2 regions of the Bradyrhizobium sp. CCBAU 45389 genome follow, and region 1 is predicted to be linked to the other one. Evidence: riboswitches for the same ligand, from Rfam matches in the RefSeq annotation. Region 1 holds a riboswitch; the other holds the start of a gene.
What was found. Region 1 has a riboswitch for glycine ahead of XH79_RS33835 (D-amino acid dehydrogenase). Riboswitches for the same ligand answer to the same signal wherever they lie in the genome.
Positions count from the first base shown of each region.

Region 2: linked by a shared signal. The riboswitch ahead of gcvT (glycine cleavage system aminomethyltransferase GcvT) and the one ahead of XH79_RS33835 (D-amino acid dehydrogenase) in region 1 are both predicted to bind glycine.

Region 1 covers NZ_LBIY01000097.1:197,841-213,205, forward strand. Annotated here, with positions in the region: gene XH79_RS33805 (amidase) at 9-1,430, opposite strand; gene XH79_RS33810 (M20 aminoacylase family protein) at 1,433-2,596, opposite strand; gene XH79_RS33815 (M81 family metallopeptidase) at 2,610-4,115, opposite strand; gene XH79_RS33820 (ABC transporter ATP-binding protein) at 4,452-6,101, opposite strand; gene XH79_RS33825 (ABC transporter permease) at 6,231-7,118, opposite strand; gene XH79_RS33830 (ABC transporter permease) at 7,137-8,078, opposite strand; gene XH79_RS33835 (D-amino acid dehydrogenase) at 8,260-9,561, opposite strand; glycine riboswitch at 9,629-9,734, opposite strand; glycine riboswitch at 9,738-9,842, opposite strand; gene XH79_RS33840 (M20/M25/M40 family metallo-hydrolase) at 9,938-11,068, opposite strand; gene XH79_RS33845 (ABC transporter substrate-binding protein) at 11,339-12,946, shown strand; gene XH79_RS33850 (ABC transporter substrate-binding protein) at 13,076-14,683, shown strand; gene XH79_RS33855 (multidrug effflux MFS transporter) at 14,966-15,365, opposite strand, start outside.
Region 2 covers NZ_LBIY01000097.1:33,781-49,145, reverse strand. Annotated here, with positions in the region: gene XH79_RS33045 (NADP-dependent isocitrate dehydrogenase) at 1-1,064, shown strand, start outside; gene XH79_RS33040 (DUF3455 domain-containing protein) at 1,162-1,662, shown strand; gene XH79_RS33035 (cyclic nucleotide-gated ion channel) at 1,667-2,893, opposite strand; gene alaS (alanine--tRNA ligase) at 2,901-5,579, opposite strand; glycine riboswitch at 5,800-5,890, shown strand; gene gcvT (glycine cleavage system aminomethyltransferase GcvT) at 6,038-7,183, shown strand; gene gcvH (glycine cleavage system protein GcvH) at 7,194-7,562, shown strand; gene gcvP (aminomethyl-transferring glycine dehydrogenase) at 7,580-10,447, shown strand; gene XH79_RS33010 (hypothetical protein) at 10,601-11,593, opposite strand; gene recA (recombinase RecA) at 11,697-12,785, opposite strand; gene XH79_RS33000 (hypothetical protein) at 13,613-13,762, shown strand; gene XH79_RS32995 (hypothetical protein) at 14,639-14,821, shown strand; gene XH79_RS32990 (hypothetical protein) at 14,959-15,159, shown strand; gene XH79_RS32985 (hypothetical protein) at 15,300-15,365, shown strand, end outside.

The DNA of each region.
Region 1 (15,365 bases):
AATTCAAGCTACTTCGCCGGCGGCTTGGGCCAGGGCCGCTGCGCGCCGCGCAGGCCCTCAAACGCCTTGGCCATGCCGAGCACGCCGATATCGTCGAAGCGGCGGCCGACGATCTGCACGCCGATGGGAAAACCCTTGGCGTCGAAGCCGCCATTGATCGAGACGGCCGGATTCTCCGACATATTCCACGGCACGGTATAGGCGATGTGCTCGAACGGCTTCATGGGATCGTTGGTGGGCGAGGCCCAGTCTGCGGGATAGTTGACGTTGGGTGCGGTCGGCGAGATCACATAGTCGAGCTCGCAGAACAGCTTTGACGCGGCCGCGCGGATCGCCATGGTCTGGTTGAAGCCCCGGATGACGTCGACACCCGAGAGCTTCGCGCCGGACTCGCCCCATTTGAAGATATAGGGCAGCACCTTTGCCTGTTCGGCCGGCGTCAGCTTGGACAGATCGTCCCACATCCGCGCGCGCCAGAAATTGTCGAGGCCGTCGAGCATCTCGCGGGTGAGGATGCCGTCGACTTCCGTCACGACGCTACCTGCGGATTCAAACGCTTTCGCGGCCTTCACCGCGACGTCGCGCACCGGCTTCTCCAGCGCCAGGCCGCAGCCGGGATCGAGCATCAGGCCGATGCGCAGTTTTCGCGGGGACTTTTCCAGTCCCTTCCAGTTGAGTGGCTCGGCGGGCAGGCTCATGCCGTCGCGCCGGTCGGGCTTTGCGATCGCGCTCATCATCAGCGCGCAATCGTCGACGGTGCGGGTCATGGGACCCGCTACGCGACCGACATAGACGGGATCGATCGGCACGCGGCCAAAACTCGGCTTCAGGCCGACGAGGCCGCACCAGCCCGCAGGCAGACGGACCGAGCCACCGATATCGGTGCCGAGGTGCAGCGGGCCATAACCAGCCGCCGCAGCGGCGCCGGCGCCCGCGCTGGAGCCGCCGGGGTTCTTGGCGAGATCCCAGGGATTGCGTGCGAGCGCGTGGAAAGAGGAGAGCCCGGAGGACAGCATGCCGTAATCGGGCATGGTGGTCTTGGCGAAGATGACCGCGCCGGCTTCGCGCAGCCGCGCGGCGGGCGGAGCGTCCTTCTCGGCCGGCACGAGCTTGACGCTGGCCGCGCCCAGCGGCACCGGCACGCCCTTGGTCGCGATGTTGTCCTTCACCGTGACAGGCACGCCGTCGAGCGCGCCTGACGGCTCGCCCCCGCTCCAGCGCGCGGTCGAGGCCTTGGCGGCCTCGCGCGCGCTGTCGGGATCGAATGCATAGAGCGCCTTGAGGTGCGGTTCCCACGCCGCGACATGCGCGAGCACGTCCTCCAGCACCTCGCTCGGCGAGAATTGCTTGGCGCGATAGCCCGCGATCAGGTCGACCGCGGACAGATCGTGCAGCGAGGTGACCGTCTCCTCGGCGCTCTTTTTCTGCATTGCTAGCCCACCGGCATGCGCGTTTCGATGATCCGAGCGAACATGCTGGCGCCGATCGGCAGGATCTTGTCGTCGAGCACGAAGCCGGGATTGTGCACCGGCACCGAGCCGTCATGGCCGACCCAGAAATAGGCGCCGGGAATGGTCTCCAGCATGTCGGCGAAATCCTCGCTGCCCATCTTCGGCTGGGCGCGGGTGATCACGTTGGCGGGGTCGACGATCGTGCGCGCGACGTCCTCGACCACCTTGGACTGTTCGACCTGGTTGATCAGCACGTTGAAGGTGTCACGGATGTCGACGTCGATCACGCACTGGTAGGCGCTTGCGATGCCGGCGCAGATGGTGCGGATGCGTTCGCTGACCAGGGTGCGAACTTCCTTCGAGAAGGTGCGGATGGTGCCGCACAGATGCGCGTCGCCGGGAATGACGTTGTAGGCGGAGCCGGCGTGGATCTGGGTGATCGACACCACCGCGGCCTGCAGCGGCTCGACGTTGCGGCTGACGATGGTCTGGATCGCCTGCGCCAGCGTGGTTGCGATGATCACCGCATCCTTGGAGCGCTCGGGCATCGCGCCATGCGCGCCGTAGCCCGTGATGCGGAGATCGAAGAAATCGGCGCTGGCCATGGCCGGACCGGGCAGGATCGCGATCTCACCGTGATTGAGGTCGGGCGCGTTGTGCAGGCCGTAGAGCTCGTCGCAGGGAAACTTCTCGAACAGGCCGTCCTTGATCATGGCGCGGGCGCCGCCGAGGCCTTCCTCGGCCGGCTGGAAGATCAGATGCACGGTGCCGTCGAAGTTCCGGGTCTCGGCGAGATAGCGCGCGGTGCCGAGCAGCATGGTGGTGTGGCCGTCATGGCCGCAGCCGTGGAAGCGGCCGGGGATCTTCGAGCTCCACTTCAGATTGGTGTTCTCTTCCATCGGCAACGCATCCATGTCGGCGCGGAGGCCAATGCGCTTGCCGCTCGAACCCTTGCCCTTGATGACGCCGATCACGCCGGTGCCGCCGAGACCGCGATGCACCTCGATGCCCCAGCTCTTCAGCTTGTCGGCGACGATGCCGGAAGTGCGTACTTCCTCGAAGCCGATCTCGGGATGGGCGTGGAGGTCGCGCCTGATAGCGGTGAGTTCGTCGGCATAGCCGTCGATGCGGTCGATGGTGGGCATGGTTCCTGTCCGGTTAGCGTGAAGGAGGGTTGAAAACGGGGCCGTTCGGCTTGATGCGGATGCCCGGACGCAGGCGCGTCCAGGGGAGAGACGCGGTATCGGCCGGCATCGCGCCGGGGGCGGCGCAGATCATCAGCTTTTCCGCGATCGGCTCGAAATCGGCGCGGAAGTGCACCGAGCTCTTGTTGACCAGAATCTTCTCCTGCGTCGGCTCGATGCCGACATAGCGGTACATCGCCTGGTCGGCGAGCTGCGCCTTGTGCGAGGAGACGACGACGCGGACGTCGCCGATACGCAAGGCTGCGGAGGGCCCCATCTCCATCTCGCGGCCGCCGTAGTAAGGACCGGACGCGATGAAGCGGCCGTCGGAGAGTGTTTCGACCACAAACGTCTCGCGATAGGGCTCGTCGCCGGGAATGCCGGACTTGCCGCCGAGCGACAGCGTCACGGTGGCGCCGACGCCGGCTTCGTGCGCGGCCTTCGCCGACTCCGGATCGTAGATGGCGCCGGTCGCGGCGCTGGCCTTGTTGCGCACCAGCGCGCGCAGCATGCCGGTGGTATCGGAATCGCCGCCGGCGCCGGGATTGTCCTGGGTGTCGGCGATGATGATCGGCTTGCTCGCGCTCTTCGAGAGTTCCATCGCATGGCGCACGCCATCGTCGGGCAGCCAGATCTTGCCGTCGAAATCGTTCTCGTGGCTTTCGATCAGCCTGACGATGGCATCGGCCGCACGGTCGGCCTCTTCTTGCGTCTTGCCATAGGCGAACACGCTCGGCCCGCAGTCGCGGAAATCGGCGGCGGGGAAGCCGGGCGCGAAGGAGAGGGTGGGAACAGCATCGTTCTCGAGAGCAGCGAGCTTCTCGTAGATGCCCTTGGTGGGAAAGTCGTTGGTGCATTGCCAGCTGATCGCGATCAGGAACGGCAATTGGCGGAACGACTTTGCAAGGCGCTGCCTGGTCTTCAGCAGCAGCGCGAGATGCTTCGCGCAGGCGCGGCCGGTGTCGGCCATGTCGACATGCGGATAGGTGCGGTAGGCGATCAGCGCGTCCGCATGCTCCATCATTGCAGGCGTGACGTTGGCGTGGAGGTCGAGGCTTGCGACCAGCGGAACATCCTTGCCGATGACGCGGCGCACACGTGCCAAAATCTCGCCTTCGCCGTCGTCGAGATGCTCGGTCACCATCGCACCGTGCAAGTCGAGATAGACCGCATCGATCGGGCCCGCGGCGGCGATGCCATCGATCATGACCTTCACGATGCGCTCGAAGGCATCCTTGGTGACATGCGCCGACGGGCTCGCACCGCAGGCAATGGTCGGAATGAGTTCCCAGCCATTCGCCTCGGCACTGTCGACGAAACCGGCGAGGCCGACATTGATGCGGCGCATCACCTTCAAGACGTCGGCACCTTCAGTCATCGCCGGCCAGCCGCCGCCATGCTGGAAGTCGGCAAAGGTCGCCTTTGTCGGCGCGAAAGTGTTGGTCTCGTGCAGGAAGCCGCCGACGGCGATACGTGTCATTCAACCCAGTCCGGTCAATCAAGAGTGCGCGACGTTAGCCCCGGCTTTGCGAGGAGAGCAAGGCGGGAAGCAATCGCGCCGTGCATAGGGTCAAGACGTTTTGGGAATGCTGCGGGGCGGTGGGCGTTGTGAGCTGCTCCGCCAACCACACCCTCGATGTCGTCCCGGCGAAGGCCGGGACCCATAACCCCAGGGAGAAGTTTGGCGAAGATTGGTCGTTCGGGACTAGCGCCACCCGCGATCGATAAATCACGCGGTATGGGTCCCGGCCCCTCGCCGGGACGACGGTGCGGAGGCAATAGCGCTCCACACCACTCCATCACGCGCGGATAGACATCACGCGGTGGCCGCCACGCCCTCCGCCACCGGCCGGAAGTTCGCAAAGTCCCAGTTGCGTCCCGGCGCGGCATCCAGCAGCGCCCTGGTGTAGGCCTCCTTCGGATGCGTCAGCACTTCGGCGGCGGGGCCCTGCTCGACGACGCGGCCGTGCTGCATCACCACGACCTCGTCGCAGATCTGGGCTGCGACGCGCAAATCGTGGGTGATGAACAGGATGGCGATGCCGAGCCGCTTCTGGATCTCGTCGAGCAGTTCCAGCACCTGCGCCTGCACCGAGACGTCGAGCGCGGAGACCGCTTCGTCCGCGACCAGCACGTCCGGATCGAGCGCGAGGGCGCGGGCGATGGCAATGCGCTGGCGCTGGCCGCCGGAGAACTGGTGCGGATAGCGCGACACTGCATCGGCCGGCAGCCCAACCAGCTCGAGCAGCTCGCGGGCGCGCTTCATCGCGTCGGCATGCGAGACGCCGTAATTGATCGGGCCTTCCGCGATGCTCTCGCCGACGCTGACGCGCGGATTGAGCGAGCGGTAGGGATCCTGGAACACGATCTGGATCTTCTGCCGGTGCGGCTGCAGCAGGCGGCGCGAGATGTCGGAAATCTCGCGGCCGGCAAGGCGCACGCCGCCCGAGGTCGGATCGATCAGGCGGACGATGCAGCGCGCCACCGTCGACTTGCCCGAGCCGCTCTCGCCGACGATGCCGAGCGTGCGGCCCTTGCGCAGGGTGAGCGTGACCTTGTCGGCGGCGACGACCTCGCGGCCTTTGCCGAAGAACGCGCGCTCCTTGTAGACCTTGCTGAGGTCGTTGGCCTCGAGCACCACGGGCTCGCGGCTCTCCTCGCGCGGCGGCCGCGGCACCAGGCTCGGCACCGACGCCAGCAGGTTGCGGGTGTATTCCATGGTCGGATTGCGCAGCACGGTCTCGAGCGGACCGGTCTCGACCAGGCGGCCCTGCCGCATCACCGCGACGCGGTCGGCGATCTCGGCCACCACGCCCATGTCGTGGGTGATGAACAGCACGGCCGTGCCGTGATCGCGCTGGAGGTCGCGGATCAGGGTCAGGATCTGCTTCTGCGTGGTGACGTCGAGCGCGGTGGTCGGCTCGTCCGCGATCAGCAGCTTCGGCTCCAGCACCAGCGCCATCGCGATCATGATGCGCTGGCGCTGGCCGCCGGAGAGGCGGTGCGGGTAGGAGGCGAAGATGCGCTCGACCTGGGGCAGGCGGACCTGCTCCATCATGTCGAGGATGCGCTTCTTGCGCGCCCTCGCGTCGAGCTTGGTGTGGGCGCGCAGCACCTCGTCGATCTGGCGGCCGACCGGCACCACCGGATTGAGCGCGGTCATCGGCTCCTGGAAGATCATCGCCATCTGCGTCGCGCGGAGCTGGCGCAGGCGGCGGTCGGTCGCGGTGAGCAGCTCTTCGCCGACCAGCTTGACGCTGCCGGAGGTCGGCACCAGCGTGCCCTTCGGCAACAGGCCCATCGTGGTGAGCGAGGTCACCGACTTGCCCGAGCCGCTTTCGCCGACGAGGCACAGCGTCTCGCGTTCGCGCACCTGGATCGAGATGCCGTCGATGATGTTGGCGCCCTTCGGCTTCTTGCCGACGGAGACGACGAGGTTGTTGATGTCGAGAACAGGGTTGGTCATGCGAACTCTCTCGTCATTCCGGGGCGCGCGCAGCGCGAGCCCGGAATCCATCGGGCGTCAGTCCAGGCGTTGAAATGGATTCCGGGCTCGCGCCAAGGGGCGCGCCCCGGAATGACAGTGCCACTCGCATCACTTCCCCTCCCGCTGCTTCATGCGGGGGTCGAGGGCGTCACGGGCGGCGTCGCCGATCAGGTTGATGCTGAGGATGGCGATCGAGAGCAAAAGGCCCGGCCAGAAGATCAGCGAGGGCTTGATCTGGAAGTACTGGCGGCCCTCGGCCATGATGTTGCCCCAGGTCGGCGTCTCCGGCGAGATGCCGGCGCCGAGGAAGGAGAGGATCGCCTCGGTGAGGATCGCGGAGGCGCAGACATAGGTGCCCTGGACGATCAGCGGCGCGATCGTGTTCGGCATCAGATGGCGCCACATGATCTTCGGCAGGCTGGAGCCGACCGAGATCGCGGCCTCGACGTAAGGCTCCTCGCGTGCCGACAGCACGACCGAGCGGACCAGGCGCGCCACGCGCGGAATCTCAGGGATCGTGATCGCGATCAGCACGGTCCAGAGGCTGGCGCCGGAGAGCGACACCACGGCGATGGCGAGCAGGATGCTCGGCATCGCCATCAGGCCGTCCATGATGCGCATCATCACGGAATCGACCAGCTTGAAGAAGCCGGAGACGAGGCCGATCGAAAGGCCGATGACGATCGACAGGATCGCCGAGCCGATGCCGATCAGCAGCGAGATGCGGCCGCCATAGACCACGCGCGACAGGAGGTCGCGTCCGTAGGCGTCGGTGCCGAGCAGGAATTGCGCCGAGGCCGGTTTCAATCGCTGCGACGGCGCAAGCTGGATCGGATCATGCGGCGCGATCAGCGGCGCGAGGATCGAGATCACCACGATTAGCGCGAGCAAGACTGTTGCCGTGGCGATGATCGGCGTCGAGGTGAGGAAGCCGAAGCGCGGCCGCAGCGGCGACGTGATCGGAATGGACGACTGGGGAAGGGTATCGACTGACATATTGTTCTTGTCCTTGCCTCAGTACCGGATCCGGGGATCGAGCAGGGTGTAGGCGACGTCGATGAGGAGATTGACGACGACGTAGATCAGCGACGTCAGCAGGATCATGGCCTGGATCACCGGATAGTCGCGCGCCAGCACCGCATCCACGGTGAGGCGCCCGATGCCGGGGATGTTGAACACGCTCTCGGTGACGACGACGCCGGAGATCAGCAGCGCAAAGCCGGTGCCGACCACGGTGATCACGGGCACGGCGGCGTTGCGCAGCGCATGCCGCATCATCACGGCAACCTCGTTGATGCCTTTCGCACGCGCCGTTCGCACGTAATCTTCGCCGAGCACGTCGAGCATCGCCGCGCGCGTCATGCGCGCGATCAGCGCGATGTAGATGAAGGACAGGGCGCAGGTCGGCAGGATCATGCGCTCGAAGAACGGACCGAAGCCGTTGAAGATGCTCCGGAAGCCCTGCACCGGCACCCAGCGCAGGTCGATCGCGAAGACCTCGATCAGGACATAACCGACCACGAACACCGGCACCGAGAAGCCGAGGACCGACAGGCCCATCACGAAACGGTCGATCCAGGTGCCGTGCTTCCACGCGGCGATCACGCCTAAGGGAACTGCGACGATGACGGCGAGGATGATGGTGCACAGCGCGATCGAGATCGACGGCTCGACGCGCTGGCCGATCATCTTCATGACCGGCAGGTTGGAGATCAGCGAGGTTCCGAGGTCGCCATGCAGCAGCTTGTTCACCCATGTGATGAACTGCACGATCAGCGGCTCGTTGAGGCCGAGCGATTCGCGGATGCGCTCGAGCCGTTCCGGCGTCGCGTTGTCGCCGGCGAGGATTGCGGCGGGATCGCCCGGCGTTAGCCGCAACAGCAGGAACACGAACAGCGCGACGACGCCCATCACGGGCACCGCGGCCAGAACGCGGCGAATGAGATAACCTAGCATGCACCTATCTCCGGCTGCGGAACTTGTGGGGCCCTGGGGCGTCCGTGGATTCGATCGTGTCTATCATGCGCGCCTGTCACTCGGGCTGGAAAGCCGGCCGGAGATGCCGACTTTTCGGGGCAAATTGTGTGCCAAGGGCAGGGCGGTCGCAAGAGGCCGCCCCGCGTCCGGTCCAAACCACTCAGGATGCATGATGCAGCTCACGCTCAACCCCCAGTGAAGGCACGGTCGGCGGCGCATTGAGCCCGCGCCAGCCGTCGATGGTCCCAGCGATCATCTGCGCGGTCGCGGCCGACAGGGTCCAGCCGAGATGGCCGTGACCGGTGTTGAAGAACACGCCCGGCATCCTTCCTGCGCGCACCACCGGCATCATGTTCGGCATCATCGGGCGCAGCCCGGCCCAGGGCACGACGCGCGATGTTTCGATGGCGGGGAAGTTGCTGCGCACCCAGTCGACCAGCGGCTGCACGCGGTCGGCGCGGATGTCGCGATTGAAGTCGTTGAACTCGGCCGTGCCGGCCACACGTAAACGATCGGCACCGAGCCGGCTGGTGACGATCTTGGCGGCTTCGTCGAGCAGGCTGACGGTCGGCGTCGCGTTGCGACTCTCGGCGGTGTCGAGCTGCACGGTGATCGAGTAGCCCTTCACGGGGTAGACGTTGATGCGATCGTCGAGGAGGGCGGCGAAGTGGCGGCTGGCGACGCCGGCGCAGACCACGACCCCGTCCGCCTTCAGCATGCCGCGTGCGGAGGCGAGGGCATCGCTTGCAGCAAGATCGGCCCAGCCGAGCACGAAGCCGCTGCCGGCGCGCGCGATTGAATCGATATCGGCTTCATGGATGAAGGTCGCGCCACGCCGCTTGCAGGCGTCCGCCAGCCCGCGGGTGAACTTGTGGATATCGCCGGTCGCATCCGACGGCGTGTAGAAGCCGCCATAATACGCCTTGCGCAGCGTCGGCTCGATCGCGCGGATCTCCTCCGGCGTCACTGGACGGCGATCGAGGCCGCCTTCCTGCAGCAGCGCGTTGACGCGCAGGCCGGATTCGAAACCCGCCTTGTCGTGATAGATGTGAAGGATGCCGCGGCGCTCGAGATCGAAGTCGATGCCTTCGCGCGTTGCGATCTCGAACAGATGCTTGCGGGCTTTGATCGCAAGCCGCGTGGTCTCGATGGTGTTGGCGCGGTAGTTGCCGATGTTGGCGACGAACTCGCTCATCCACGAATATTTGTGCCAGTTTGGCCGCGGGTTCATCAGCAGCGGCGCGTCGCGCCGGAACATCCAGCGCAGGCCTTTGAGGATCGTCGCGGTGCTGTTCCACACTTCGGCATTGCTGGCGGACAGCTGTCCGCCGTTGGCGAACGATGTCTCCATCGCGGCATAACGGTGCTTGTCGAGCACCGTTACCTTGTAGCCGCGTTCGAGCAGGGCATAGGCAGTCGTCACGCCGGTGATGCCGGCGCCAATGATGGCGATATGGGTCATGGCAGGTTCGGGGCTCCCGTGAGTTAGGATAGGTCGGCCGCCGGCCAAAGGCCGTTGGCGGCGCCCCATCTGTCACGGTTACCTGAGAGCTTGATCCGCTGCGGATCACGCAACGGACTATCCCCTTCGGTGGACGCCACGATTGCCTGAAATCGCGCCGCCTCTCTCCAGATCGTCCTGACGATACAGTCCTTTTGCCTGAGAGTTTCCGGGGCGGTTGCTCCGTCGGCGTCGCAACGAAAGCTGAATACCTTCGTTGCGATCTCTCCCGCATCGTCGCGTGGACAATCGAGCAGTACGATACGCCTCATTTTTAGACAAGGCTAAATTTAGACCGCGACTGCCAACGCATTGTGCAGTGCAAGGTTGATTCAATTTATTCCAGCGTCGCCAGCAATCCCGCCATCAAGCGCCCGCGTTCGACGAGGCTATCGACCTCGATGAACTCCTCCAGCGTGTGGCCATTGCCGCCGCGCACGCCGAGGCCGTCGAGAGTCGGGATGCCCATGGCGCCGGTGAAGTTGCCGTCGGAGCCTCCGCCGGAGCTCGCATGCGGTAATTCCGCGCCAAGGGATTTGGCGATGCCGCGCGCCTTCTCATACAGCGCCATTGTGCCGGCATCCGGCTCCCAGACCGGCCGCGTCACGCCGCGTGTCACCTTGAAGGTCACGTCGTTGTTGGTGCCCGAGAGTGCCAGCATCTTTTCGACACCGCGGTCGAGATCGGCCTGGCGTTTGGCCATCGACAGCGCCTCGCCGGTGGCGGTCGTAGCAACGCAGTTCACCCACTGGCCGCCATGCACGACGCCGACCGAGAAGGTGCAGTCCTCCGTCGTCATCGCGTCGATCGCGAGAATCTGCCGCGCCATTTCGCGGATCGCCGAACGTCCCGCCGACAGCGTCGCGCCGGCGTGGCTCGGCCGTCCCGTCGCCTCGAGATTGAAGCGTGCGATGGCGTAACGTCCGGTGGTGACGCCGTTGTCGGCGCGGCCGGGCTCGGGCACCAGCACGTATTTATTGCGCGCGGCTTCCGCCTCGATGATGTCCCGGGTCGAAGGCGTGCCGACCTCTTCGTCGGGCGTGAACAGCACGGTGATCGGCAGCGGTGTCGTGAACGAGGCGCGCGCCAGCTGGCGGATCGCTTCCAGCGAGAGATAATTGCCGCCCTTCATGTCGTAGATGCCGGGGCCGTAACACTTGCTGCCCTCGCGCCGCCATTTCAGCTTCTCGATGGTGCCGACCGGGTGGACGGTATCCATGTGGCCGGCGATCAGGATGCCCGGCTCGCCCTGTTTCGGATGCGGAAAGCGCGCGCGGATCACGCCGCCGAAACCCTGGCGGCCGGCGATGCGTTCGATCGTCGCACCCATGATCGCCATGTCCCGCGCCGCGATATCGAGCATGCGGTTCACCGCGTTCGCGTCCCAGGTCGGGCTTTCGCATTCCACCCAGGTGCGCAGGCCCTCGAGCATGGCCTCGGAATCGAAGGGAAGATTGGCTGGATTCATCTCAATGTCTCTCAAGCTGCGAAAGATGGAACGCGCATTGCATCGGCGCGCGGCAGGACAAGCGGAGAGCGTTGTAGAGCTAAACCGATCTTTGTGGAGCCCGTGCGCGCGCCGCGAGGGCTTGCGACGAAACCGGATTGACGCGCTCAACACTGTCTGCAAGTCTCGAAAAGATAAAGGCATTGCATGAGGTTAGTTCGCCCAAGGAACGAACCGGATGCTCAACCAATAACCTGCCTTTGAACAGTTTCACGTCAGGAGAAACTTTTTATGTCCAACTTCATGCGCCGGGGGCCTCGCGCGCTCGCCTCCAAACTTGCGCTGTCGGTCGTCGCGCTTTCAACGGCGCTGGCCTCGCCAGTGCTTGCGGCCGGCAAGACCCTTACCGCCGTGATGCATTCCGACCTTCGCATCATCGACCCGATCTTCACCACGGCCTACATCACGCGTGACCATGGCTACATGGTCTACGACACGCTGGTGGCCCCCGATTCGAATTTCAAGATCCAGCCGCAGATGGCGGACTGGAAGATCTCCGATGACAAGCTGACCTACACCTTCACGCTGCGCGACGGCCTGAAATGGCATGACGGCGCGCCCGTGACGGCGGAAGACTGCGTCGCCTCGCTCAAGCGCTGGGCCGCGGTCGACGGCATGGGCCAGAAGCTCATGGACTTCACGGCGAGCATCGAGGCGACCGACGCCAAGACCATCACGCTGAAGCTGAAGGAGCCCTACGGCCTCGTCCTCGACTCCATCGGCAAGCCGTCCTCGCGCGTCGCCTTCATGATGCCGAAGCGTCTCGCCGAGGTGCCGCCGGACAAGCAGATTCCCGAGCAGATCGGCTCGGGCCCCTTCAAGTTCGTGCAGGGTGAATTCCAGCCGGGCGTGAAGGCGGTCTACGTCAAGAACACCGATTACGTGCCGCGCAAGGAGCCGGCGAGCTGGACCTCCGGCGGCAAGGTGGTGAAGGTCGACCGCGTCGAGTGGATCACGATGCCGGACTCGCAGACCGCGGTGAATGCGCTGCAGTCGGGCGACATCGACTTCATGGAAAACCTGCCCTACGACATGCTGCCGGTGCTGGAAGCGAACAAGGAGCTCACGATCGAGGTCTCCAACAAGTTCGGTTTCCAGACCCTCGGCCGCATGAACTTCCTCTATCCGCCGTTCGACAACGTGAAGGTGCGCCGCGCGGCCCTGCTGGCGATGAACCAGAAGGACGTTCTCGACGCGCTCGTCGGCAACGCCAAGTACCAGAAGATCTGCGGCGCGTTCTTCATCTGCGACACGCCGCTGGCGACCGATGTCGGCGCCGAAACCCTGGTCAAGGGCAACGGCATGGCGGAAGCCAAGAAGGCGCTTGCCGAGTCCGGCTATGACGGCACCCCGGTCGTGGTGATGGCGCCTGGCGACGTCACGACGCTGAAGGCGCAGCCGATCGTGGCCGCCCAGCTGCTGCGCGAGGCCGGCTTCAAGGTCGACCTGCAGGCGACCGACTGGCAGACGGTGGTGAGCCGCCGCGCCAGCCAGAAGCCGCCGAAGGAAGGCGGCTGGAACATGTTCTTCACCAACTGGGTCGCGGCCGACGTCGCCAACCCGATCGCCAATCTCTCGATCGGCGGCCAGGGCAAGAAGGGCTGGTTCGGCTGGGCGGAAGACGCCAAGATCGAGCAGCTCAAGGACGCCTTCGTCCGCGCGCCCTCGATCGACGAGCAGAAGAAGATCGCAGCCGACATCCAGAAGGAAGCCTACGAGCAGGTGATCTACATCCCGCTCGGGCAGTACCTGCTGCCGAGCGGCTGGCGCAAATCGCTCACCGGCGTGCTCGACGGCCCGGCGACGCCGCTGTTCTGGAACGTCGACAAGTCCGAGTAAGGGGAAGGCGCGCCATCGCGCCTTCTCGACCATCGCGCGGCGCCGCTGTCATCAGCGGCGCCGCTTGCCGGGAGAACTGCCAAGAGCACTACCAAGAAGACTGCCAACAGAACTGCCAGGAGAACTTCGATGTTCGAAATGATGCGCCGGGGACGTCTTGCCTTCGCCTCCAAACTTGCACTTTCGGTCGTGGCACTTTCGGCACTGGCATCGCCAGCTCTTGCCGCGGGCAAGACCATCACCGCCGTGATGCATTCGGATCTGCGCATCCTCGATCCGATCTTCACCAGCGCCTATATCTCGCGCGACCATGGCTACATGGTCTACGACACGCTGATCGCGACGGATTCGAACTTCAAGAGCCAGCCGCAGATGGCGGATTGGAAGATCTCCGACGACAAGCTGACCTACACCTTCACGCTCCGCGACGGCCTGAAGTGGCATGACGGCACGCCCGTCACCGCGGAAGATTGCGTCGCCTCCCTGAAGCGCTGGGCTCAAGTCGACGGGATGGGGCAGCAGATGATGCTGTTCACCGCGAGCATCGAGGCGACCGACCCAAAGACCATCACGCTGAAGCTGAAGGAGCCGTACGCGCTCGTGCTGGAATCGATCGGCAAGCCGTCCTCGCGGGTCGCTTTCATGATGCCGAAGCGTCTTGCCGAAACGCCGGTGGACAAGCAGATCCCCGAGCAGATCGGCTCCGGCCCGTTCAAGTTCGTGCAGGGTGAATTCCAGCCCGGGGTGAAGTCGGTCTACGTCAAGAACACCGACTATGTGCCGCGCAAGGAGCCGGCGAACTGGACCACCGGCGGCAAGGTGGTGAAGGTCGACCGCGTCGAATGGCTTACGATGCCGGACTCGCAGACGGCGTTGAACGCGCTGCAGTCGGGTGACGTCGATTTCATGGAATATCCCGCCATCGAAATGTTGCCCGCCATCGAAGCCGACAAGGAGCTCAAGATCGAGATCCTGAACAAGTTCGGATTCCAGACGGGCGCGCGGATGAACTTCCTTCATCCGCCGTTCGACAACGTCAAGGTCCGCCGCGCCGCATTCCTGGCGATCAAGCAGAAGGACGTGCTCGATGCGCTGATCGGCAACCCCAAATACTACAAGACTTGTGCTGCGGCCTTCATTTGCGACACGCCGTTCGCGACGGACATTGGCGGCGAGACCCTCGCGAAGGGCGGCGACATGGCTGCGGCCAGGAAGGCGCTCGCCGAGTCCGGTTACGACGGGACCCCGGTCGTGCTGATGGCGCCGGGCGACGTGCTGCTGCTGAAGGCTCAACCGATCGTGGTGGCTCAGCAGCTGCGCGAAGCCGGCTTCAAGGTCGACCTGCAGGCGACCGACTGGCAGACGGTGGTGAGCCGGCGCGCCAGCCAAAAGCCCCCGAAGGAGGGCGGCTGGAACATGTTCATCACCAACTGGGTCAGCGCCGACGTGGACAACCCGATCTCCAACGTCGCCGTCGGCGGCCAGGGCAGGAAGGGCGGCTGGTTCGGCTGGGCGGAGGACGCCAAGATCGAGCAACTCAAGGACGCCTTCGTTCGCGCGAGCTCGGCGGAGGATCGCAAGAAGATCGCGACCGAGATCCAGAAGGAAGCCTATGACCAGGTGCTTTACATGCCGCTGGGTCAATATCAGGCGCCGAGCGCGTGGCGGAAGTCGCTTACGGGTGTGATCGACGGCCCGGCGACTCCGGTGTTCTGGAACATCGACAAGTCGGAATAGGCTGTCGCCTGCATCCGAAAAAAAAACGGCGCCGCGGGTCTCCGCGGCGCCGTTTTCCATGGCGCAATACTTCTTTGATCCGCCTCTAGCAGTGGCTGTCGCGCACCTGCTCGAGCCCTTCACTCGCGAATGGCAGACTTGTGTCCGGCCGTTCCTCGGAATGCCCTGGCTGTGGAGCGGGTTGCTCCACTTTCCACGCGGGCTGATCCGGCTTCTTCTTTGGTTCCATCTCGCCATCCTCTCGATTGCTGCAGGACAACATGGAGGCGGCGGGGAAGTTCCTCACGTCACGGGACGATGATGCGGCTTGAACAGCCGTCCCTTCTCCACCACCAGAACGATTCCGAGCGCAGCCAGCGTCGACAGGAAGAAGCCGACCGAGAACGGCAGCAGCGTGCCGTCGAAGCTCTGGCCGATCGCCATGCCGACCACGATGCCGATCAGGGTCGTGATCGAGCCGTAGAGCGACGACGCGGTACCGGCGATGTGGCCCTGCGGCTCCATGGCGAGCGCAGTGAAGTTGGCGACCATCATGCCGAACGAGAACATCATCAGCGCCGAGAGCACCATGAACAACGCGAGCGGCAGCACGCCGAGGATCTCCGTCAGCAGCATCACGCCCGCCACCACGGTGTAGAGCGTCAGCGCGCCGTGCGAGATCACGCGCATGCCGAGCCGTCCG
Region 2 (15,365 bases), 160 kb from region 1:
ACACCAACGATCAGGTGACCATCGACGCCGCCGAGGCGATCAAGAAGGTCGGCGTCGGCGTCAAGTGCGCCACCATCACCCCGGACGAGGCCCGGGTGAAGGAATTCAACCTCAAGCAGATGTGGAAGTCGCCGAACGGCACCATCCGCAACATCCTCGGCGGCGTGATCTTCCGCGAGCCGATCATCTGCAAGAACGTGCCGCGCCTCGTTCCCGGCTGGACCAAGCCGATCATCATCGGCCGCCATGCCTATGGTGACCAGTACCGCGCCACCGACATCAAGTTCCCTGGCAAGGGCACCCTCTCGCTGAAGTTCGTCGGCGAGGACGGCACCGTGATCGAGAAGGAAGTGTTCAAGGCTCCGGGCGCCGGCGTCGCCATGGAGATGTACAACCTCGACGACTCCATCATCGACTTCGCCCGCGCCTCGCTCAATTACGGCCTGCTGCGCAACTATCCGGTCTATCTCTCGACCAAGAACACGATTCTGAAGGTCTATGACGGCCGCTTCAAGGACATCTTCCAGGACATCTACGACCGCGAGTTCAAGAAGGAATTCGAGGCCAAGGGCCTGACCTACGAGCACCGCCTGATCGACGACATGGTGGCCTCGGCGCTGAAGTGGTCCGGCGGCTATGTCTGGGCCTGTAAGAACTACGACGGTGACGTGCAGTCCGACACGGTCGCGCAGGGCTACGGCTCGCTCGGCCTGATGACCTCGGTGCTGCTGACCCCCGACGGCAAGACCGTCGAGGCCGAAGCCGCCCACGGCACGGTGACCCGCCACTACCGCGAGCACCAGAAGGGCAAGGAGACCTCGACCAACTCGATCGCCTCGATCTTCGCCTGGACCCGTGGCCTGTCGCATCGCGCCAAGCTCGATAACAACCCGCAGCTCGCGAAGTTCGCGGCCACGCTGGAGAAGGTCTGCGTCGACACGGTTGAAGAAGGCTACATGACCAAGGACCTCGCGCTCCTGGTCGGCGCCGACCAGCGCTGGCTCTCGACCACCGGCTTCCTCGACAAGGTCGCCGAGAACCTGGTCAAGGCGATGGCGGCGTAAGCCGACCGCAATTTTGCCCGACTGGGCCAGACATCATCACGGGCCGCGCCTTTGGGCGCGGCCCTTTTTTTGAGACCCCTCGCGCGGAGATGCGACCATGTCGACCAAGCTTGCCGTCCCCTGCCTGATGCTGCTCACAGTAATGGCCGGGCCGGCCGCCGCCGATCCGCTCCCCGAGGCCATCGCCGCACCTGGCGAGACCGCCGTGCTCAGCGTCCACGCCGAGGGCGCGCAGGTCTATGAGTGCAAGGCCGCCGCCGACGGCAAGCTCGCCTGGGCCTTCCGCGAACCGGTCGCAACGCTTCTCTCCGAGGGCAAGACCGTCGGCCGCCACTATGCCGGCCCGAACTGGGAGCTCGCCGACGGCAGCGCCGTCGTCGGCAAGGCCATCGGCAACGCGCCCGGCGCAACGGCTGCCGATATCCCCTGGCTGAAGCTTGAAGTCGCCTCCCGCCGCGGCAGCGGCACCCTGACGCCCGTCACCACCGTCCAGCGCATCAACACCCATGGCGGCAAGCTCGAGGGTTCTTGCGACAAGGCCGGCGAGTTCAAGAGCGCGCCCTACTCGGCTGATTATGTGTTTCTGAAGAAGGGCTGACCGCTCAGCGGTCCGTGTCGTCCCTCTCAGCCTGCGCCAGCTCCGCCGCCGCGAGATCGCCGCTGTCGGCGAGCCGCGCCTTCGCGGTGGTATGGACGTGATCGGCGAGCGTCGGCATGCGCGCGATCAAAGCGTGGAAATCCTGGGCGTCGAGCACGAGCAGGCGCGTCTTGCGCGTCGCCGTGACGGTGCCGCTGCGCTTGGTCTTGTGCAGCAGTGCGATCTCGCCGAAGAAGGTGCCGTCGGCGAGGCGCACCTGCTGGCTCGGCAGCGCGATCTCGACCTCGCCGGCGGTGATGAAATACATCGACGAGGCCGCATCGCCCCGCCGCACCAGGATCTCGCCCTGCTCGATGGTGCGGGCGCGCAGGAGGCGCATGATGTCGGCGATCTCCGCCGCGGACAGATGCGAGAACAGCGGCACCCGCGCCAGCATGCCCCAGGTGACGACGAAATCGCGCCGCTTCACCTCTTCGGCGAACGCCGAGGAGATGATCGCGACCGGCAGCGCGATCATGGCGAAGCCGCTGATGATGGCGAAGGTCGAGATGAATTTTCCGAGCGGCGTCACCGGCACGACGTCGCCATAGCCGACGGTGCCGAGCGTCACGATCGCCCACCACATTGCCTGCGGGATGGTGCCGAGCTTGTCCGGCTGCACGTCGCGCTCGATGGCATAGAGCAGCGAGGCAAAGGTCAGGACCGCGCCGATCAGGATGACGATGCAGCCGATCAGCGCGCGCCGCTCGGCATGCACCGCGGCGAGCAGCGAGCGCATCGCCGGCGAATAGCGGATCAGCTTGAAGAACGGCAGCACGCCGAGCCCGGCCAGCGTCGCGTGCCGGCCCGTGGCGAGCACGATCGCAGCCGGCAGGAACGCCATGAGGTCGATGATGCCGAGCGCGGAGAAGGCATAAGAGAGCCGGTCGGACAGCGCCGAGCCCCTGCGCTGGGTGTGCCCCGCCACCGTCCACAGCCGCGCCAGATATTCCAGCGCGAACACGATGACGGCGAGGACCGCGATTGCGCTGAACAGCGCATCGAACCGCGCGTCTAACTCCGGCACCGAGGCGAGGATCATCGCGACCACGTTGAGCACGATGACGGCGATGATCAGCTGGATGAAGCGCGACCCGACCGAATAGGCCAGGGGGTCGTGCTCCAGCAATTCGTAGAGGCGATCCCGCAAGTCGGGATCGCCAGGCCCACGTCCTCGCGGAACGAGGCCCATGGTGGCCTTAAGCGCCTGCCATCGCTTTTTCGATCGCCGCCAGCGCCGCGGTCGCGTTGGCGCCGTCGGGACCGCCGGCCTGCGCCATGTCGGGCCGGCCGCCGCCGCCCTTGCCGCCCAGCGCCTCGGAAGCGACGCGGACGAGGTTCACGGCGTTGAAGCGCGCGGTGAGGTCCGGCGTGACGCCGACCACGACGCCGGCCTTGCCGTCCTCGGTGACGCCGACGATCGCGACGACGCCCGAGCCGATCTGCTTCTTGCCGTCGTCGGCAAGGCCCTTGAGATCCTTCATCTCGATGCCTTCGACCGCGCGCGCCATCAGCTTGACGTCGCCGACCTCGCGCACGCCGCTCGCAGCGCCGTTGCCGCCGGATGCGCCGCCGCCCATGGCGAGCTTCTTGCGCGCGTCGGACAGCTCGCGCTCGAGCTTCTTGCGCTCCTCCATCAGCGCGGCGATGCGCGCCGGCACGTCGTCGATCGAGGTGCGCAGCTCGTTCGCGGCGGTCTTCGCCAGCGCCATGGTCTCGTTGGCGTGTTTTCGCGCGTAGTTGCCCGTCAGCGCCTCGATGCGGCGCACGCCCGAGGCGACCGCACTCTCGCCCGTGAGCGTGATCAGGCCGATGTCGCCGGTGCGCTTGACATGGGTGCCGCCGCAGAGCTCGACCGACCAGCCGAGCGCATTGGCGCCGCGCTCGCGCGCGGTCCTGCCCATGGAGACGACGCGGACCTCGTCGCCGTACTTCTCGCCGAACAGCGCGCGCGCCCCGGCCTCGCGGGCCTCATCCACGCCCATCACGCGCGTCGTGACCTCGTCGTTCTCCAGCACCACGTCGTTGGCGATGTCCTCGACGCGGGCAAGCTCCTCCGCCGTGATCGGCTTCGGATGCACGAAGTCGAAGCGCAGGCGGTCGGGCGCGACCATCGAGCCGCGCTGGGCGATGTGGTCGCCGAGCACCTGGCGCAGCGCCTCATGAATGAGATGCGTCGCCGAGTGATGCGCGCGGATCGACGATCGCCTGGAATGATCGACCTCGAGCTGCAGCGCGGTGCCGAGCTTGAGCTCGCCGCTCTCGACCGTGCCGACGTGGACGAAGAAATCGCCGAGCTTCTTCTGCGTGTCGGTGACGCGGAACTTGATGCCGCCCTCACCCGTCAGCACGCCGGTGTCGCCGACCTGGCCGCCGGACTCCGCATAGAACGGCGTCTGGTTCAGCAGAAGCGCGCCGGTCTCGCCCGCCTTGAGGCTGGCGACTTCCTGGCCGTCCTTGACCAGCGCGGAGACCACGCCTTCGGCGCTCTCGGTCTCGTAGCCCAGGAATTCGGTCGCACCCAGCTTCTCGCGCAGTGGGAACCAGATCGCTTCGGAGGCAGCTTCCCCCGAGCCCTTCCAGGACTCGCGCGCCTTGGCCTTCTGGCGCTCCATCGCGTCGGTGAACGCGGCCTGGTCGACGCCGATGCCGCGCGACTTCAGCGCGTCCTGCGTCAGGTCGAGCGGGAAGCCGTAGGTGTCGTACAGCGTGAAGGCGACGTCGCCGTCGAACATGTCGCCCTTCTTCAGGGACGCGCTCTTCTCGTCGAGGATGGCAAGGCCGCGCGCCAGCGTCTTGCGGAAGCGGGTCTCTTCCAGCCGCAGCGTTTCCTCGATCAGCTTCTCGGCGCGCATCAGGTCGGGATAGGCCTGGCCCATCTCGCGCACCAGCGCCGGGACCAGGCGATGCATCAAGGGCTCCTTGGCCCCGAGCAGCTGCGCATGGCGCATCGCGCGGCGCATGATCCGGCGCAGCACATAGCCGCGGCCCTCGTTCGAGGGCAGCACGCCGTCGGTGACGAGGAAGGCGGAGGAGCGCAAATGGTCGGCGATGACGCGGAACGAGGCAACCGTCTGCTCCTGCGGCCCGCTGCCGAGCGCCGACGACGTCGCGTCGATCAGGTGGCGGAACAGGTCGGTCTCGAACACGCTCTCGACGCCCTGGAGGATGCAGGCCATGCGCTCCAGGCCCATGCCGGTGTCGATCGAGGGACGCGGCAGATCCACGCGCTCCTCCTTCGTCACCTGCTCGTATTGCATGAACACGAGATTCCAGAATTCGAGGAAGCGGTCGCCGTCCTCTTCCGGCGAGCCCGGAGGTCCGCCCCAGATGTGCTCGCCGCGGTCGATGAAGATCTCCGAGCACGGGCCGCACGGGCCGGTGTCGCCCATCGCCCAGAAATTGTCCGAGGTCGGGATGCGGATGATGCGGTCGTCGGAGAAGCCGGCGATCTTCTTCCACAGGCCCGCCGCCTCGTCGTCGGTGTGATAGACCGTGACGAGCAGCTTGTCCTTCTTCAGCCCGAACTCCTTGGTGATCAGCGTCCAGGCGAGCTCGATCGCGCGCTCCTTGAAGTAATCGCCGAACGAGAAGTTGCCGAGCATCTCGAAGAAGGTGAGATGGCGTGCGGTGTAGCCGACATTGTCGAGGTCGTTGTGCTTGCCGCCCGCGCGCACGCATTTCTGCGACGTGGTGGCGCGCTGATACGGCCGCTTCTCAACGCCGGTGAAGACGTTCTTGAACTGCACCATGCCGGCATTGGTGAACATCAACGTCGGGTCGTTGCGCGGCACCAATGGCGAGGACGGCACGATCTCGTGGCCGTTCTCGGCAAAGAAGTTCAGAAAGGTCGACCTGATCTCGTTGACGCCGCTCATGTTCATCCAATCGGGTGTGCTTGGGCCCGCTCCCGCCGTCCAAACCGGAAATTAAGGCTGATATCTGCGGGCCAAAGCGCTTTTAGACAAGGCCAGCTTCGCTGTCCAGAAACTGTGCAAGCAGATCAGAGGGTTGCCGCAGGCGCTCAATCCCGTTGAAAGCCGCTGAAGTCGCGTTGACAGGCTTGGCTACCCTGTGGTCTGTACCCATCTGTATCGTACGGCCACGTCGGGAGAGACCGGCTTTAGGCAGCCGGCGCCGAAGGAGCAACCGCCCCGGAAACTCTCAGGCAAAAGGACCGCGTGGCTTTGACAGCATCTGGAAAGAGGCGCCGACGGGCTTGAGGCCCGGACTGCGTCCGCCGACGGGATAATACTCTCAGGCACAGCGACAGATGGGGCTTCGACTGGTGTCCATCGGGGAATCGTCCCCGGGGAACCGCCGAGGGCCCCTTAAGATGCTAGCGCACAACCAAGACTCCCCTAGACGTACGCCCCTCCACAGCCTCCATGTCTCCCTTGGCGGCAAGATGGTGCCGTTCGCGGGCTATGACATGCCCGTGCAGTACCCCGCGGGCGTGCTGAAGGAGCACCTTCATACCCGGGCCGCCGCGGGCCTGTTCGACGTCTCCCACATGGGCCAGATCGCGCTTCGGCCGAAATCGGGCAAGGTCGAGGACGCCGCCCGCGCGCTGGAACGGCTGGTGCCGCAGGATATCGTCGCGATTGCGTCGGGACGGCAGCGCTACGCCCAGTTCACCAATGCCGATGGCGGCATCCTCGACGACCTGATGGTCGCCAATTTCGGCGATCACCTGTTCCTGGTTGTCAACGCCGCCTGCAAGGCCGAGGACGAGGCGCATCTGCGCGCGAATCTCTCGGACGACTGCATCATCGATTCGCTCGCCGACCGCGCGCTGATCGCATTGCAGGGCCCGAAGGCCGAAGCGGTGCTGGCGAAATTCTGTGCGGCGGCCCCGGCCATGAAGTTCATGGACGCCGGCCCGCATGAGGTCGCCGGCATCAAGTGCTTCGTCTCGCGCTCCGGCTACACCGGCGAGGACGGCTTTGAGATCTCGGTTCCCGCTGCCGATGCCGAACGCCTTGCCAAGATGCTGCTGGACAATCCGGACGTGCTGCCGATCGGCTTAGGTGCCCGCGACAGCCTGCGGCTGGAAGCTGGCCTGTGCCTCTACGGCCACGACATCGACACCGCCACCACGCCGGTCGAGGCCGCCCTGGAATGGTCGGTGCAGAAGAGCCGCCGCAGCGGTGGCGCCCGTGCCGGCGGTTTCCCCGGCGCGGAAAAGATTCTGGCGCATTTCGATCACGGCGCATCCCGCCGCCGCGTCGGCCTGCGTGCCGAGGGCCGCGCGCCGGTGCGCGAGGGCGCGCTGCTGTTTGCCGATAGCGCGGGCGGCGAGCCGGTCGGACAGGTTACCTCGGGCGGGTTCGGCCCGAGCCTGAGTGCGCCGGTCGCGATGGGCTACGTGCCTGTGAGCCTGAGCGCGCTCGGCACAAAACTCTTCGCCGAGGTGCGCGGACAGCGCCTGCCGCTCGCAGTCGCCGCCATGCCCTTCGTGAAAAACACCTACAAACGCTGAGGACGAGACAATGACCACGACGCTGTACACTTCCGACCATGAATGGCTCGCCATCGACGGCGATACCGCCACGGTCGGCATCACCGACTACGCGCAGCAGCAACTCGGCGACGTCGTGTTCGTCGAATTGCCCAAGGTCGGCCGCACCTTGAAGAAGGCGGAAGCCGCAGCGGTGGTCGAGTCCGTGAAGGCGGCCTCCGACGTCTACGCCCCTATGACCGGCGAAGTGCTCGCGGCCAACGAGGCGCTGGCCGCCGAGCCGGCGCTGATCAATTCGGACGCGCAGGGCGCGGCCTGGTTCTTCAAGATCAAGATTGCCGACAAGAGCGAGCTCGGCGGCCTCATGGATGAAGCCGCCTACAAGGCCCACACGGCTTAAGGACGATGGAGCAGGCGATGACCGCGCACCGTAAATCCAGCGGCGAGACCGCCGCCAGTTTCGTTCGCCGCCACATCGGCCCATCAGTGCGCGATGTCACCGCAATGCTCGAAACGGTCGGCGCCAAAAGCGTCGACGCGCTGATGGCGGAGACGCTGCCGGCCTCGATCCGGCAGGCATCGCCGCTCGATCTCGGCAAGCCGCTCAGCGAGACCGAGGCGATCGCGCATATGGCCGAGCTCGCCGCGCAGAACCAGGTCTTCACCTCGCTGATCGGCCAAGGCTATTCCGGCACGATCCTCCCCGCGGTGATCCAGCGCAACATCCTGGAGAACCCGGCCTGGTACACGGCGTATACGCCCTACCAGCCCGAGATCAGCCAGGGCCGGCTGGAGGCGCTGTTCAACTTCCAGACCATGATCTGCGACCTCACCGGGCTCGACGTCGCCAACGCCTCGCTGCTCGATGAAGCCACCGCCGCTGCCGAAGCCATGGCGCTCGCGGAGCGCCACTCGCAGGTCAAGGCAAAGGCCTTCTTCGTCGACAAGGACGTGCATCCGCAGACGCTGGCGGTGATGCGCACCCGCGCCGAGCCGCTCGGCTGGACCCTGGTGGTCGGCGATCCCCTCACCGATCTCGCTAACGCCGACGTGCTCGGCGCATTGCTGCAATATCCGGGTTCTTCCGGCGCATTGCGCGACCTCAGGCCCGCGATCGCCGCACTGAAGGCCAAGGGCGCGCTCGCGATCGTTGCCGCCGACCTGCTGGCACTGACGCTGCTCGCCTCGCCCGGCGAGCTCGGCGCCGACATCGCGATCGGATCCGCGCAGCGCTTTGGCGTGCCGATGGGCTATGGCGGGCCGCACGCGGCCTATATGGCGGTGCGCGATGCGCTGAAGCGCTCGCTGCCCGGCCGCCTCGTCGGCCTCTCCGTGGATTCGCGCGGGGCGCCTGCCTATCGCCTCGCGCTGCAGACCCGCGAGCAGCACATCCGCCGCGAGAAGGCGACCTCCAACATCTGCACCGCGCAGGTGCTGCTCGCCGTGATTGCTTCGATGTACGCGGTCTATCACGGCCCTGAGGGCCTCACGCAGATCGCGCGCAACGTGCATCGCCGCGCCGCTGTGCTCGCGGCCGGCCTGCGCAAGCTCGGCTTTGCGCCTGATAGCGAGACCTTCTTCGACACGCTTAGCGTCGATGCCGACGCCAAGCGCGCCGAGATCCTCGCGCGTGCCGCTGCCGAGAAGATCAATCTCGGCGTTGGCGAAACGAACTTGCGCATCGCACTCGACGAAGCGACGACGCCAGCGACGGTGGAAGCGGTCTGGCGTGCCTTCGGCGGCACGCTTGCCTATGCCGAGATCGACGCCACTACGCGCGAGGCGCTGCCGGAGGCGTTGAAGCGCACCACCGCCTTCCTGACCCATCCCGTCTTCCACGCGCATCGCTCGGAAACCGAGATGCTGCGCTACATGCGCAAGCTCAGCGACCGCGACCTGGCGCTCGACCGCGCGATGATTCCGCTCGGCTCCTGCACCATGAAGCTGAACGCGACCACCGAGATGATGCCGCTGACCTGGCCGGAATTCGGCAGCTTGCATCCGTTCGTGCCGCGCGAGCAGGCCAAGGGCTATCACGCGCTGTTCGCGCGGCTGGAAAAATGGCTGTGCGACATCACCGGCTATGACGCGATCTCGCTGCAGCCGAATTCAGGCGCGCAGGGCGAATATGCCGGGCTGCTTGCGATCCGCGGCTATCATGCGGCGCGTGGGCAGAGCCACCGAAAAATCTGCCTGATCCCCTCCTCCGCCCACGGCACCAACCCGGCCTCGGCCGCGATGGTCGGCATGGACGTGGTGGTGGTGGCCTGCGAGAAGAACGGCGACGTCGACGTCAACGATCTCCGCGCCAAGGCGGAAAAGCATTCGAAGGACCTTGCCGCGGTCATGATCACCTATCCCTCGACGCATGGCGTGTTCGAGGAGCACATCCGCGAGATTTGCGACATCGTGCATGACCATGGCGGCCAGGTGTATCTGGACGGCGCCAATCTCAATGCGCAGGTCGGCCTTAGCAGGCCCGGCGATTACGGCGCCGATGTCAGCCATCTCAATCTGCACAAGACCTTCTGCATCCCGCATGGCGGCGGCGGCCCCGGCATGGGCCCGATCGGCGTCAAGGCGCATCTTGCGCCGTTCCTGCCTGGCCACCCGGCGACGCAAGCCGATGCTCCGGTCGGCCCGGTCTCGGCCGCACCGTTCGGCTCGGCCTCGATCCTGACCATCTCCTACATCTACATCCTGATGATGGGCGGCGAAGGCTTGAAGCGTGCCACCGAGATCGCGATCCTCAACGCCAACTACATCGCAGCGCGCCTCGATGCGCACTTCCCGGTGCTCTACAAGAACGCCAGGGGCCGCGTCGCGCATGAGTGCATCGTCGATCCCCGTCCGCTCAAGACGACGAGCGGCGTCACCGTCGACGACATCGCCAAGCGCTTGATCGACTATGGCTTCCATGCCCCGACCATGAGCTTCCCGGTGCCGGGCACGCTGATGATCGAGCCGACCGAGTCGGAATCGAAGGCGGAGCTGGATCGCTTCTGCGATGCCATGATCGCGATCCGGAAAGAAATCGCCGAGGTCGAGGCCGGCCGCTTCAAGATCGAAGCGTCGCCGCTGCGTCACGCCCCGCACACCGTGCACGACATCGCGGACGATGCGTGGAATCGTGCCTACTCCCGCAGCGAGGGCTGCTTCCCCGATGGCGTCTCGCGTACCGACAAATACTGGTGCCCGGTCGGCCGCGTCGACAACGTCTATGGCGACCGCAACCTGGTGTGCTCGTGCCCGCCCGTGAGCGATTACGCGGAAGCCGCGGAGTAACGGATTCGTAGGGTGGGTTAGCACGCGGCTGCGCGAAGCGCAGTCCGCTGGCGTAACCCACCTCTTCTGTCTCTACGGATACGAACCGTGGTGGATTACGCCGAGCGATGGCGCTTCGCGCATCGCACGGCTAATCCACCCTACAGTTTCGACTTAGGGCGCAACCAGCGAACGCCCCTGCGCATCCCAGCGCCAAAGCCGCTCGTTGGTAAGAAGCGTACCACCCCACCAGCGCCGAATCGGATTGAGCCGACGAAAATCCTCGCGGGCTTCAAGCACCGCTTTGCCAAACTCCGTCAGCGACAGCCGGCTGCTGCGAAAGGCAGCGTTGCGGCTTCTTGCATTATCCCGATCGAGTGTCGCCAGCTTGCCGTCCAGACCCGCAACGGCGGGCGCCGGGCCGAATGCGAGTCCTTCGAGCAGCGTACCCAACTCCCACGGATCGAACACGCGCGCTCCAAGCGTGCCAGGCCGAAACAGCTCATCGGTGCGATTGTGTCCACTTGCGATCAGCTCGAGAAGCCGCATCTCGGTCGCCCCCAGTCCCATCACCGGCGAGGGCAGTTCCGATAGCAGGTCTTCCATGGCCGGCTTCAGGAAAGACAGCTTGCCGAGCGGCCTGTCGAGCAGCCCGGCGCAAAGCTCGGGCGTCGGCGCGCGGTAGGCCTCCCAGGCCATTCCGGCGATCGCAAAATCACTTTCTGCGATATTGAACTGCCGCACGTCACGGTGACGAAGCTCTGCGGGATCTGCTCCGCGCAGATCGAAATCGACAAAGCGCAACTTCAGACGCTCGGCGACCGTCGGATGAGAACGCAGGTAATCGAGCATCCAGATCAACTGCAACTGACTGTTCGGCTCAGGATCGAACCACAGCTCGATGAGGTCTACACCGTAGGTCTTGCAGAACCAGACCAGTCCGGCACCCTTGTGCGCAAGGCCCGTCTGGGAAGACCGGCCGACAAGATCGAACCACATTACTGCCGGATTGCCTCTTACAGAGTCTCCTTCCAGGTAGGCGTCCAGGTGGTGCGCGTTGGGTAACACTCCCAAGACGAACCGAAAAATAAGCGGGACGACCATGTCGGCGCGGTTCGCATGAGCAAGACCAACGCCGGACGAACTGGTCAGGATCACACGCTTCATCGTCGGCGCGCCCCCCTCACGCAAGACGAAACGGGCACCGAAGACGTCGGCAACTCAACGTCCTCAGTGCCCGCTCCTCGCGAAAACTTTCCCGCGTTAAGGCTTATTCGTCCGCCGGCTCCTCGCCGTCGGCGTCGCTCTCGGGCGTGCCGGCCAAAATCTGCTCGGAGATCAGGCCGGAGTTCTGGCGGATCGAGGTCTCGATCTTGGCGGTGATGTCGGGGTTGGCCTTCAGGAAGGCCTTCGAGTTCTCGCGACCCTGGCCGAGGCGCTGGCTGTCATAGGAGAACCAGGCTCCCGATTTCTCGACGATGCCGGCCTTGACGCCGAGATCGAGGATCTCGCCCATCTTGGAGACGCCCTCGCCGTACATGATGTCGAACTCGACCTGCTTGAAGGGCGGCGCCAGCTTGTTCTTGACGACCTTGACGCGGGTGGTGTTGCCGACCACTTCGTCGCGCTCCTTGATCGCGCCGATACGGCGGATGTCGAGGCGTACGGAGGCATAGAATTTCAGCGCGTTACCGCCGGTCGTGGTTTCGGGCGAGCCGTACATCACACCGATCTTCATGCGGATCTGGTTGATGAAGATCACCATGGTGTTGGACTTGTTGATCGAGGCCGTCAGCTTGCGCAGCGCCTGGCTCATCAGACGCGCCTGCAGACCCGGCAGCGCATCGCCCATCTCGCCCTCGAGCTCGGCCTTCGGCACCAGCGCCGCAACCGAGTCGACCACCAGAACGTCCACCGCACCCGAGCGCACCAGCGTGTCGCAGATTTCCAGCGCCTGCTCGCCGGTGTCGGGCTGCGAGATCAGGAGCTCGTCGATGTTGACCCCGAGCTTGCGGGCATAGACCGGGTCGAGCGCGTGCTCGGCGTCGATGAAGGCGCAGATGCCGCCCTTCTTCTGCGCTTCCGCCACCGTGTGCAGCGCCAGCGTGGTCTTGCCCGAGGATTCCGGCCCGTAGATTTCGACGATGCGCCCCTTGGGCAGGCCGCCAATACCGAGCGCGATATCGAGCCCGAGCGAACCGGAGGACACTGCCTCGATGTCCATGGACCTGTCGCTCTTGCCCAGCTTCATCACCGAGCCCTTGCCGAACTGGCGCTCGATCTGGGAGAGCGCGGCAGCCAGAGCTTTACTCTTGTCCATGGAAGATCCTTCGACGATACGCAGGGCAGTTGCGGACATTGGGTCGTGCTCCTTATGGCGAGGATTCGCTAGGGGGACAAACGATTGAGAGGCGGGCCGGCGATAAAAACAGCGTACCCCATTTGTTCTCAGTTCGCAATATGTTCTTTTGCGATTTTGGGTACTGTCCGCCTCCGTGGGGTACCAGTCTAAGCGGCTGAGGAACTATCAGCCTAGCAGCGCATCTCTACGATGCCCCCAGCACGAAAGGTGCCCCCCCGACTGCTGGAGGAAAACCCCCCAGAGGGTTGGCGGCCCCCAGTTGGGGCCGTTTATATTCAAAGATGAGGCCGCCTCAGTTGGCGGCCTAATTAGGACAGCACCGATTTTGGGGACACCGGCAGAGGCAGATCAGGACACCCCACAAACAACAACGTCGCCCGCTTGCAATATGGCGGGCGACGTTGTTCCAGCCCCGGGAGGGAATCGCAAAATCCCGGATGTCGTCAATCTGGCTGAAAAGTCTGGAACGGTCTGTTCGATATCCGACACCCGCAGAGGGGAATTAGGACAACGTCGATTTTGGGGACTGTCCGTATTTGACCCCGAGTATCCTAGTTTAATGAAGCGGGTGTCCCAATTTGCTCTAGTGCGGGGATGCCCACCGACAAGCACCTCGACAAACCACCCATCCCTGCGCCCGATCCGGAGCGCACGGAAGCGGCTCGGAAAGTGGCTCAAGAGAACATCGACGACCAGATTGGCATCCTCAAAAAGCTTCGCGGTCCCTTGAGCTAAGGTCGTACCCAGCGGCTCGGAACGAATGTTCACTTTGGTACTTATGCCGCTAGCTTCCGCTGCAGGAGGTGGAGCTGCGGGGAAACGAAGTGCCGACCGCCGACCATTTGAAGCAAGCAGAGATCGCGGCGCGGATGGCTCTGACCGAGCCGGCCGCGGAGAAGGCCCGGCCGATGCACGTCATGGCGCTGGAATCAAAAGAAGCCCCAGCGCCGCCACCAATCATAGAGCGGCAGTAGATCGAATGCTGGGGATGGTGCTTCTACTAACGCTTGGGGGCGGTGCAGGCATAGCGATCATCATTGTCCTGTTTGAAGTCTTCGCCGCATTGGAGCGGCGCCGCTCCAATGGACAATAGGGCCGCAGCGAGGGCCCTGATCTTCCCCCTCCGCGGGGTGTCCAAAAGGCGGCCCCAACTCCGGGCAGGCTGAGTTGAGGCCAAAGGTACTGGGCCAGCCAAGGCTGACGCTAACCCAGGTCCAGCAACTTGCATCGGCGCCGGGTACCTGGCGATTGGGCAACCGACGTACCCCGGATTTGCAGCGTCCTGATCCGGCCAGTGTCCCAAGTTGAATCCGCCGTGTCCTCATTCGCTGGAGCCCCGTATCGGGAAAATCTGGCACAAACCGCATAGCCAGCCCGAACCGACCTAAGTTAAGATCAGGGCATGGGCAAAGAACTACTCGTGGGCGTGCTTGCAATTGGCGCCGGTGTTTTCACCGTGGCCGCCGCAACGGCGCTAGTCCTTAGCCTTTGATCTATCTCAAGTAGCGCACGCGATCCGCCTGCATCCTCCCATCTGTCGGGAGGCGACAATGCGGCCTTGGATGTTGCATGCGCTGGCGTGGGGCACGGCTGCTGCGGGCTTGATAGCCATCATCTCGATGAGCGTTTAGGACGACCGTTGAGTGCTGTTTGAAATCCGGCAGTCCCCGAGTATCCCGATGTATAGGTAGCGGCACGGTGCAACGCATGAAACCATGCGCACCATGAGAAACGAGACTGCCTGGATTGTGGTACCGGCCATGTTCGTAGCGGTGTTACTCGCGGCGATCCTGTTGCTGATGGAGCATGGATGATCGCGTCAGGAACGCGCGGCGGAGCTTCACCTTCCCTTGATCCAGCGCAAACATCATTCCCTCGTGCGGCAGACCATCCGGCCCATGACCGACCCTGGTAAGCCGACTGAGGGTAAGGACGCCAAGCCGTCGCGCTTGGACGCGGCGCTCCGGATCATTGAGGAATACGCCGCCGACCTCCGCGAGATCGTCAGGCAATTGCGCCGCAAGATGAATTGAGGCCGCCTTTCAGCCGCTCGCACCGACCGCATTTCCCTTATGACCGGGCATCTCCGGGAACTGGAACGCCAGCTACGGCATATTGGATTCGTGAAATTCAAGCCCAACGGTTAGGACCCGTCAGACGAGGTTGTGTCATGCAGCGACGCCGCCGTTTCACGCAAACCGTGTTCTTGGAAGAACGCCTTGCCGAAGAAGCAAAACGCCTCCGAGAAGAAGCCAGATCCCTCCCTCCCGGTCCGCTACAGGACGACGCCCTCCGCAAGGCCCGCCAGGCCGAGACCGGCTCGCATATGAGCCAGTGGCTGAGATCGCCCGGCCTACAGCCGCCCGACTAAGGCAGCACCCCCTAAGTTCAATAGTGAACCAAAGCGGCCCGTGGCAGTTTACCTGACATCACCGGCCGAGGCTCTGCCCGTAGGCGTCGGTGGCTGAGAGACCGAGCGCGCTCCCGCCTGCAAAGCGAGGGAGCGCCGCCATGGCCGACCACAATCACATTTCGCGCGTGCATTATGTGGCCGTCGAACTTGCCGCGCAGAACGCC